Regions from separate parts of the Sporolactobacillus terrae genome, predicted to be linked through region 2. Evidence: predicted binding sites of a transcription regulator. Region 2 holds the regulator's gene; the other holds the start of a gene.

Region 1 (4,433 bases), 1.6 Mb from region 2:
AAATAAGCGGATCCGGATCACCCGGATCCGTTTATTGTTGTATAATGAAAAAAGGTGCATTTATGAAATGGATTTAGTAATTGAGGTGCATGTGATGAATTATCTTGTGCTGCATGGGCTTGGTGGAAGCAAGGGCGGGCATTGGCAAGAATGGCTGACGGAATCCTTAAAAAGAAAAGGGAAGAAGGTCTGGTTTCCTCAATTTTCGGATTGGGATCGACCGCTCAAAAACGTATGGCTCAATCAGCTGAACCGAACGCTTGAGCAGATACCTGACGAACCGTTAACGGTCGTCGCGCACAGCTTAGGGTGCATCCTGTGGATTCACTATGCTGCGCAGCGTCTTTCACGACGCATTGATCGTGTGATTATGGTTTGTCCGCCTTCTCCCTATCATAAAAAAGCAGAAATTCAAGATTTTTTTCCGCTGCCGGAAGCGAAACAATCGCTTGCAGCGGCTGCTAAGAAAAGCCTGTTTGTATTGTCTACCAACGATCCCTTTCTGCCACAAGCGGATATGGGTCACTTTTTGACTTACTGCTTACCCTGTTTTATTATTCCTGAACAAGGGCATATCAACCTTGATTCCGGTTATGGTCCATGGCCGTGGATGCTTAAGCTTTGCCTTGAGGATCAAATGGACTGGAAAAATAGTTGAGAAAGAAGGGTATCTCAGGTCATGATCGACTTATGAGATACCCTTCCCTTTTCAGCACGTTATGGCTGCAGGATCTTCTTATATAGCGTTTTAAGTTCATTAAAGGACAGCTGATAAAGCTGACGATTCTTTGTTTTATAAACCCCTTCGTTCAACAGCTTAATGATGAGGGCGTTCTTTTCTTTCTCGTTATTTTGTGTGAGTGTCTCCGTCATTGCACACACCTCTTCATGTCTGCATTAATCCTATAAATAGTTTAGCGCGTTTTCATTTTTTCGTCCAATAGTTCGTTATAAAATCTTACATAGTTATTGAACTGTAACGATTGTAGATGTAATATTATCTTACACACAATTGCGTGATTTTTGAAAACATTTCAACGAAAGTGGAGGGGTGAACTAGTGGCGACGCATTCTCAGAAAGATGCTTATCTCTATAAAAAGGTGATTACGATTGGAACCGTTTGCGAGCTGACAGGACTGAGTGAACGGCAGATCCGTTATTATGAAAAAAGAAAACTGATTTTTCCAGAACGAACGGAACGCGGGAATCGCAAATATTCTTTTGCAGATGTTGAAGCGCTCATGGATATCGCCAATAAGATGGAGGATGGTATGCAGACCTCCGAGCTGCGTAAAGAGATGCAGCGAAAAGAGGATAAGCGGTATGATACGAAGCTTAGGGAGCGGATGATTCGCGGCCAGCTTAATGCCTATTTTAATAAGAGAGATTAATCGAACCAAGCAGACCGGCAGAAGTGCCGGCTTTTTTTATAGGGAAAGAAAGTATAAGATTTTGCCCCATCTTCAAATCAATAGCTCCGTGTCTTGACTATGAATCAAAGCGGAGGTACTCTGGCGCCTGCGGGATCGCGCTTGGTTGATGCGGGCCAACGAGACCCCGCAGATTCCTGTCTGTTTGAGGAGGCTCGTGGTGCGCCCGCGGCAAGCGAGTAACCGAAGCGACGATTCAGCACCGAAAAGACACGAATCCATCACGCATGGCTGGAGATAAAGGACCAAGCACAACTTGGTTTTTCTCATAGGGAAAGCACTGATATGGTTTTGAACGTACTGTGCTACTTAGGATTGAAGTGTCGTTTAAGCTCAAGTTCGATGAATCAAAGCTGCATGGAAGACGAATTTGATTATGAACGAGGCATCGGGTATGTTTCACATTCAGCATAAGAAAAATTGTTTTAAAACAGTTTCACATTGATTTTAATTTTTTTCTGATTGTCAAAAAAACAAGAAATATTTTTTCTCTTGTCAAATACATATTGTTCATACGCGAACAATGTCACAATTTGGATAAAAATACGTCACGATATGTTCACAAAATTGTCATGAGCGACAGGGTGAATGGTGCCAAAGAAGTTGTAAAGTAGGTAGTGGATTGTGACATCTGTTACACTTTTAATCCGATCGGTCGGATCATTTTAGATGATTGCTGCTTTTAGAGATAAAAGGTACCCCTACCTAAGGGTACCCACTTGAAAAGAGGAGAGAGCATGTTTGATGTATTGAGTTTAGCGAGATTTCAGTACGCGGCAACGACGATTTTTCACTTTTTTTTCGTACCGCTCTCAATTGGTCTTGTACTTATCATTTCAATTATGGAGACCATGTATGTCGTTAAGAAAAATGAAATCTACAAGAAAATGGCTCAATTTTGGGGGAAGTTCTTTTTAATTAACTTTGCAATCGGTGTTGTTACCGGTATTCTGCAGGAATTCCAATTCGGTATGAACTGGTCGGAATATTCACGGTTCATGGGGGACGTTTTCGGAGCTCCGCTTGCTATTGAGGCATTGCTCGCATTTTTCATGGAATCGACATTCATCGGTATTTGGCTGTTTGGATGGGATCGATTGTCCAAGGGTGCACATTTAGCCTGCATTTGGCTGGTGACGGCCGGAACGACCTTATCCGCATTATGGATTTTGACCGCGAATTCGTTTATGCAGCATCCCGTTGGTTTTCAAATCAATAATGGCAGAGCAGAAATGAACGACTTTTTGGCGCTTTTAACCAATCCACAGTTATGGGTGGAATTCCCACATACGATTTTCGGCTCCTTTGCAACCGGAGGGTTTGTGGTTGCCGGAATCAGTGCAATTGCCTTGCTTAAAAAAAGGCAAGTATCCTTTTATTTGAAATCATTTAAGCTGGCGATCATCGTTGGCGTTATTTCCAGTCTGGCGATCGCTTTTTCCGGGCATGCTCAGGCACAATATCTGGTTCAAACGCAGCCAATGAAGATGGCTGCTGCTGAAGGGCTTTGGAAAGATAGTGGAAGTCCCGCTGCATGGACAGTTATTGCTTCCATAGACACGAAAAACCATAAGAACAATCAGGAAATGAAAATTCCTTATCTGCTTGACTTCTTGTCTTACGGAACGTTCAGCGGCAACGTAGAAGGCATGGAGACGCTGCAGAAAGAGTATGTTGCGAAGTACGGTAAGGGGGATTATATTCCGCCGGTTAAGACAACGTTCTGGAGCTTCCGTGTCATGAGTGGTTTCGGTGGCCTGCTTTGTGTAATCGGTCTTGTCGGTGTCTTCCTCCTTTGGAAAAAGAAATTACAAGACAGCAAGTGGTTCTTGAGAATCATGGTCGCGTCGATTGCTTTTCCATTCATTGGGAGCACGTCCGGATGGCTGATGACCGAAATTGGCCGGCAGCCGTGGACAGTTTTTGGATTTATGCAAACGGCGGCCAGTGTATCACCAAATGTTACGGCAGGACAATTGCTCTTCTCGATCATAGCGTTCATCACAATGTATTCTGTTCTTGCAGCAGTAATGATCTACCTTTTTGTGCGCACCTTTAAAGAAGGTCCATCGCTAAATGCTAAACAGGATGTTTCATCGAATGATCCATTTGATGGGGAGGCGTATCACGTTGTTACTGAATGAATTGTGGTTTTTATTGATCGCTGTTTTGTTCATCGGATTCTTTTTTCTTGAAGGATACGATTTTGGCGTTGGCATGGCCACGCGTTTTGTCGCGCGAAATGAAACGGAACGGAGAATGTTGATCAACACGATCGGCCCATTCTGGGATGCGAATGAGGTTTGGATGATTACCGCAGGCGGTGCAATGTTTGCGGCATTTCCAAATTGGTATGCGACGTTATTCAGCGGTTTCTATGTACCGCTTGTTTTCCTGCTGTTGCTCTTGATCGCACGCGGGACGGCTTTCGAATATAGAGCAAAAGTAGACCATCCGAAATGGTCAGGTACTTGGGATTGGGCAATATTCATTGCCAGTCTGTTATGCCCGTTCCTATGGGGTGTCGTTTTCTCAACCCTTGTGTATGGACTTCCGATTGATAAAAATATGAACATGCATGCGACGTTTGCAAGCATTGTTCACCCGTATTCCGTACTCGGCGGCATCCTCATCACACTGCTTTGTCTCTACCATGGACTCGTGTTCCTCTGCCTGAGAACGACAGACGAACTTCAACAGCGTGCACGCGCGCTGGCCAAAAAAGTATTCTGGATTTTGGCGGTTGCAGCGCTCGCATTTATTAGTGTGACGTACTTTGTTACGGATTTGTTTGCGAAACGCGGCGCATTCCTTTATCCAATCTATGCGCTTGACGTCATTGTCCTGATTCTGTCTGCTGTCTTCTTGAGTAAAAAGCGTGACGGCTGGGCATTTGGTATGAATGCCGGCGTCATTTTGCTAACCGTCGCTTCGTTGTTTGTCGGGTTGTTCCCTAGATTGATGATTAGCAGTGTTACACCTGCGTATAATCTAACCGTATA
Region 2 (4,433 bases):
CAAACACGCGACTGGCAAGATTGTTGATAAAGTAACGGTCATGGGATACGAATAAGATCGTTCCCGGATAGTCAATCAGCGCATTTTCCAAGACCTCTTTGCTGTCCAAATCGAGATGATTGGTCGGCTCGTCAAGAATCAGCAGGTTATCGTGGCGCATCATCAGCTTAGCGAGCATGACACGCGCCTTCTCACCGCCGCTTAATTGTGCGACCAACTTATCGGCTTCAGCTCCGGAGAAAAGGAAGCCGCCGAGTATGGTGCGAATATCTCCTTCCGGAGTCAGTGGATAATCATCCCAAAGTTCATGAAGCGCCGTTTTTGTTGGATCGAGGCTGCGCTGTTCCTGATCGTAGTAACCAATGCTAACCTTGCTCCCGAGGCGTACATCACCTGTGAGACGAGTGGCCGATCCGGCGATCGCTTTAAGGACGGTCGATTTTCCAATTCCGTTCGGTCCGACCAATGCGACACGGTCACCGCGGCTGATTCGAAAAGTCAGATCGGAAATCATCGGTGCCTGTTCTGCGTAACCAACACTGAGATTGGAAACGGCCAAGACGTCTCGGCCGCTCTGTTGCTTGATTGTGAATGAGAATTTGGCCGATTTTGCATCGCCTGTCGGCCGTTCCATCCGTTCCATCTTCTCCAATTGTTTGCGCCGGCTTTGCGCGCGTTTGGTCGTCGAGGCGCGGACGATATTTTTCTGAACAAATTCCTGCAGCTTGGCGACTTCTTTTTGCTGTTTGTCATAGGCCTTCATTTCGCTCTCGTACTCCGCTGCACGCTGTTGGAGATAGCGCGAGTAATTGCCGGTGTATTTGCGCACGCGGTGACGAGCAATTTCAAATACCTTTGTCGCAATTTTATCAAGAAAATAGCGGTCATGCGAGACAACGAGCACGCTGCCGTTATAACGCTGCAGGTAATTTTCCAGCCAAGAGAGTGTGTCGATGTCCAGATGGTTGGTCGGTTCGTCAAGGATTAGCAGATCAGGTTTCATCAGCAGCAGTTTGCCAAGCGCAAGCTGCGTCTTTTGTCCGCCGGAGAGGTTGCAGACGGGTGTATCGTCGGGGAAACGGCCGAATTTCAAGCCATTCAGCACGCTTCGGGTTTCTGCCTGATACGTAAACCCGCCTTTTGCACGGTAGTCGGCTTGGATCAGGTCATAAGATTTGAGCAGTTGTTCATAATCTTTAGGGTTTGAAAAGCTGCCGGGATCAGCCATCTGCGCCTCCATCGCGCGCATCTTCTTCTCAAGCGCGATGAGCGGACTGAAAACCGAGACCAGTTCGTCATAGATGCCACGTGTTGAGTCAAGTGTAGCATTTTGCGGCAAATAGCCCATGGTGCGATCCTTGGGCATGATCACTTCGCCGCTGTCGGCGCTTATTTTGCCGGCGATGATTTTCAGAAGCGTTGATTTTCCTGCCCCGTTTCGGCCGACAAGCGCAACACGTTCGCCGAACTGGACATCGATCGTAATAGTCGATAAAACAAGATCAGTACCAAATGATTTGCTGATCTCGCTTGTTTGTAGAAGCAGCACGGATCTTCACCTCAGACACAATTAGGAATTCGTTCAATGCAAGGCAGCGTTCAAGCGATAGACGCTTACCTTGAGTATAATAAGGATAGTTAGTTTTATTGTAGCGTACTGGTGTTTTGTTGGGCAACATAAAGGGCATGATCTGGGAAAAATGAGGCGAAAACAGTAAGGATTGTGAAATAAAGAACAAATGAATCGGTGAATATAGTATAGTTGAACGAGAAACATCCATGACGCAAATAATAATGAGATTGGACGATTGGGAGGCGAGATTCGGTCATGGCAAGCCAAACTGTACCGCAGGCGACAGCCGAGCGGCTTCCATTGTATTACCGAACCCTTCAGCAACTGGTTGCGAATGGGAAGACGCGCATCTCATCCTCGAAATTCGGTGAGCTTGTGCAAATCGATTCGACGACGATCCGTAAGGACTTTTCCTATTTTGGTGCACTGGGGAGAAAAGGCTACGGCTACGATACGCAATATTTAATGGATTTTTTAAAAAAGACGCTGTACCAAGATGAACTCAATCGCGTGATCCTGATTGGTGTCGGTCATTTGGGTACGGCGCTGCTCAACCATAATTTTCTAAAGAATAATAATACGCAAATTGTACGCGCTTATGATGTTGATCCGAAAAAGATCGGTACAAAGGTGAGCGGGACAAAAGTATTTGCGATGGATGAACTTGCAGCGAACGACCATCATGAGATTGTCGCCGCAATTCTAACCGTTCCGGCAGCTCATGCTCAAGAAGCGGCAGAGAAGGCATTGGCCTCAGGAATTCGCGGATTCTTGAATTTTTCGCCAACGACCTTAAACCTTCCTGAGAATGCCTATGTCCGTCATGTCGATATGACGGTTGAACTTCAAGCACTGATCTACTTTCTGAATCATTCAATGGAAACAAAGAATTCTTAAAGATTAAGTGGTAAAATACAGGTGAAACCTTGACGACGTGAAACATGAAGCGAGAGTAATGCGTTTTATCCGATCAGGTTCAAAGATAAGGTGGAATGAAACAATGATTCAATTAAAATCAGTTAATGAAATTGCTGAGATGAAAAAATCCGGTCAATTGCTGGCCCGCGCCCATCAGCACATTAAATCAATGATTCGTCCCGGAACAACAACGTGGGAGATCGAGGAATTCGTGAACGACTTTCTTGAAAAAAACGGCGCTATTCCTGAAGAGAAGGGCTTCGAAGGTTATCAATTTGCGACTTGCGCGTCGGTAAATGATGAGATCTGCCATGGCTTTCCCAACAAAAAGCCACTGAAAAAAGGTGACATTGTCACCATTGACATGGTGGTTAATCTGAACGGCGCGATGTCCGATTCAGCCTGGAGCTATGCGGTTGGAGAAATTTCCGATGAAGCGCAGCACCTACTTGAAACAACGGAAAAATCGCTGTATAAAGGCATTGAACAAGCGGTTGTCGGCAATCGTCTCGGCGATATCGGCTACGCGATTCAAAGCTATGCGGAGGCAGAAGGGCTCAGCGTTGTCCGCGAATTTGTCGGGCATGGTATCGGACCGACGATGCACGAAGATCCGCCCGTTGCCCATTACGGGCGTCCTGGACGCGGTTTGCGCCTGCGTGAAGGGATGACGATCACGATTGAGCCAATGCTCAATACCGGTGACTGGCACGCGAAGGTTGATTCAAACGGTTGGACCGCGCGAACGGTTGACGGTTCCTTGTCTGCACAGTATGAACATACGCTTGCGATTACGAAGAACGGTCCGGAAATTCTGACCAGCCTCGACGAAGCATAAAAACGTGTACTAGAAAAACGGAGTCCCAGATCGGGGCTCCGTTTTTCTCGCAGGATAATAAACATTCATGACCCGCTTGGGGGGGCGCGGGACACCGCCGGAATGAAAATACCCTTGAGATAAAGCGTCTAACTTGTATTTACGTACAAAGTATAAGATTTTTGGTCATGCAAAAGACCGTGCATCAACGCGCAGATGCGAGACGCCGCGGATTCCTGCCTGTCTGAGAAGGCTCGTGGTGCGCCCGCGGCAAGCGAGTAACCGAAGCGACGATTCAGCACCGAAAAGACGCGAACCCATCGCACAGGGCTGGAGTTCAGAGCAGCCAGTGAATCCATCCGGTTGTATTGGTCAGCTGAACGTTCATCGTAAGCAGGACAACGATCGTATTCATCGCCGCGTGCATGAACATGGTCACCCAAATTCGGCCGGTTTTATGATAGGCATAACAAAGAAAGAAGCCGATCACAAAATAGATAAGCAGATGCGAAAAGTCAAAGTGACCGGCGGCGAAGACTAGCGAACTGATCACAGCGGAAAAAATAAAGCCGATCACTTTTTTTAGACTTCCGAAGAGAATTTTACGAAAGACGATTTCTTCAAGTATCGGGCCGATGACACTAACGGCGAAAATAAAAAGCGGCGCAGTTTTCGCCATTTTAACGATGCCGGCTGTATGTTCAGATGACAGCGGCTGACCAAGAATCAGATTGTTGATCAGCACAGCAGCGATCTGCAACACATAGAGAATGAAGATGCCGCAAATTGCCCAGGCGATCGACTCCCCCCAAGACGCGCGCATGCTCCGCTCCATCCGGCGCTCCGGAAGCAGCAGCAGACCGATAATGATGACGGTCACAAAAAAGACGGCAGTGTACGTATTTATGTATGCGGTACTTTGATGCGCACTCGGAAACCAGGGAAACAGCGGTGATAGAACACAGGCGAAATAAACAAAAACAACTAGGATGTAGCGTAAAAGCAAGTCCGGACACCTCATATTCTTAAGTATCGTTTCAAACGTTTGTGGCAATGCTGATGACATGATTTTCACGAAGACTTATTGTCCTATTTTAACATAGCTTCTTTTCTATTTCTTTTTCC

Evidence for each region. The regulator Rex, encoded in region 2, represses fermentation and respiration genes when NADH is low (regulators of the CRP and FNR family bind a similar motif). The targets are predictions, from matches to a motif close to TTGTGAAATATTTCACAA.
Region 1: a site for Rex is predicted at 1,946-1,963, ahead of K7399_RS03260 (cytochrome ubiquinol oxidase subunit I). Genes of this name have one in related genera too.

The regions. Positions count from the first base shown of each region.
Region 1 covers NZ_CP082837.1:720,656-725,088, forward strand. Annotated here, with positions in the region: gene K7399_RS03240 (phosphatidylglycerophosphatase A family protein) at 1-6, shown strand, start outside; gene K7399_RS03245 (RBBP9/YdeN family alpha/beta hydrolase) at 68-658, shown strand; gene K7399_RS03250 (Fur-regulated basic protein FbpA) at 718-873, opposite strand; gene K7399_RS03255 (MerR family transcriptional regulator) at 1,060-1,392, shown strand; gene K7399_RS03260 (cytochrome ubiquinol oxidase subunit I) at 2,169-3,575, shown strand; gene cydB (cytochrome d ubiquinol oxidase subunit II) at 3,544-4,433, shown strand, end outside.
Region 2 covers NZ_CP082837.1:2,332,838-2,337,270, reverse strand. Annotated here, with positions in the region: gene K7399_RS11165 (ABC transporter ATP-binding protein) at 1-1,549, opposite strand, end outside; gene K7399_RS11160 (redox-sensing transcriptional repressor Rex) at 1,829-2,470, shown strand; gene map (type I methionyl aminopeptidase) at 2,574-3,329, shown strand; gene K7399_RS11150 (CPBP family intramembrane glutamic endopeptidase) at 3,646-4,314, opposite strand.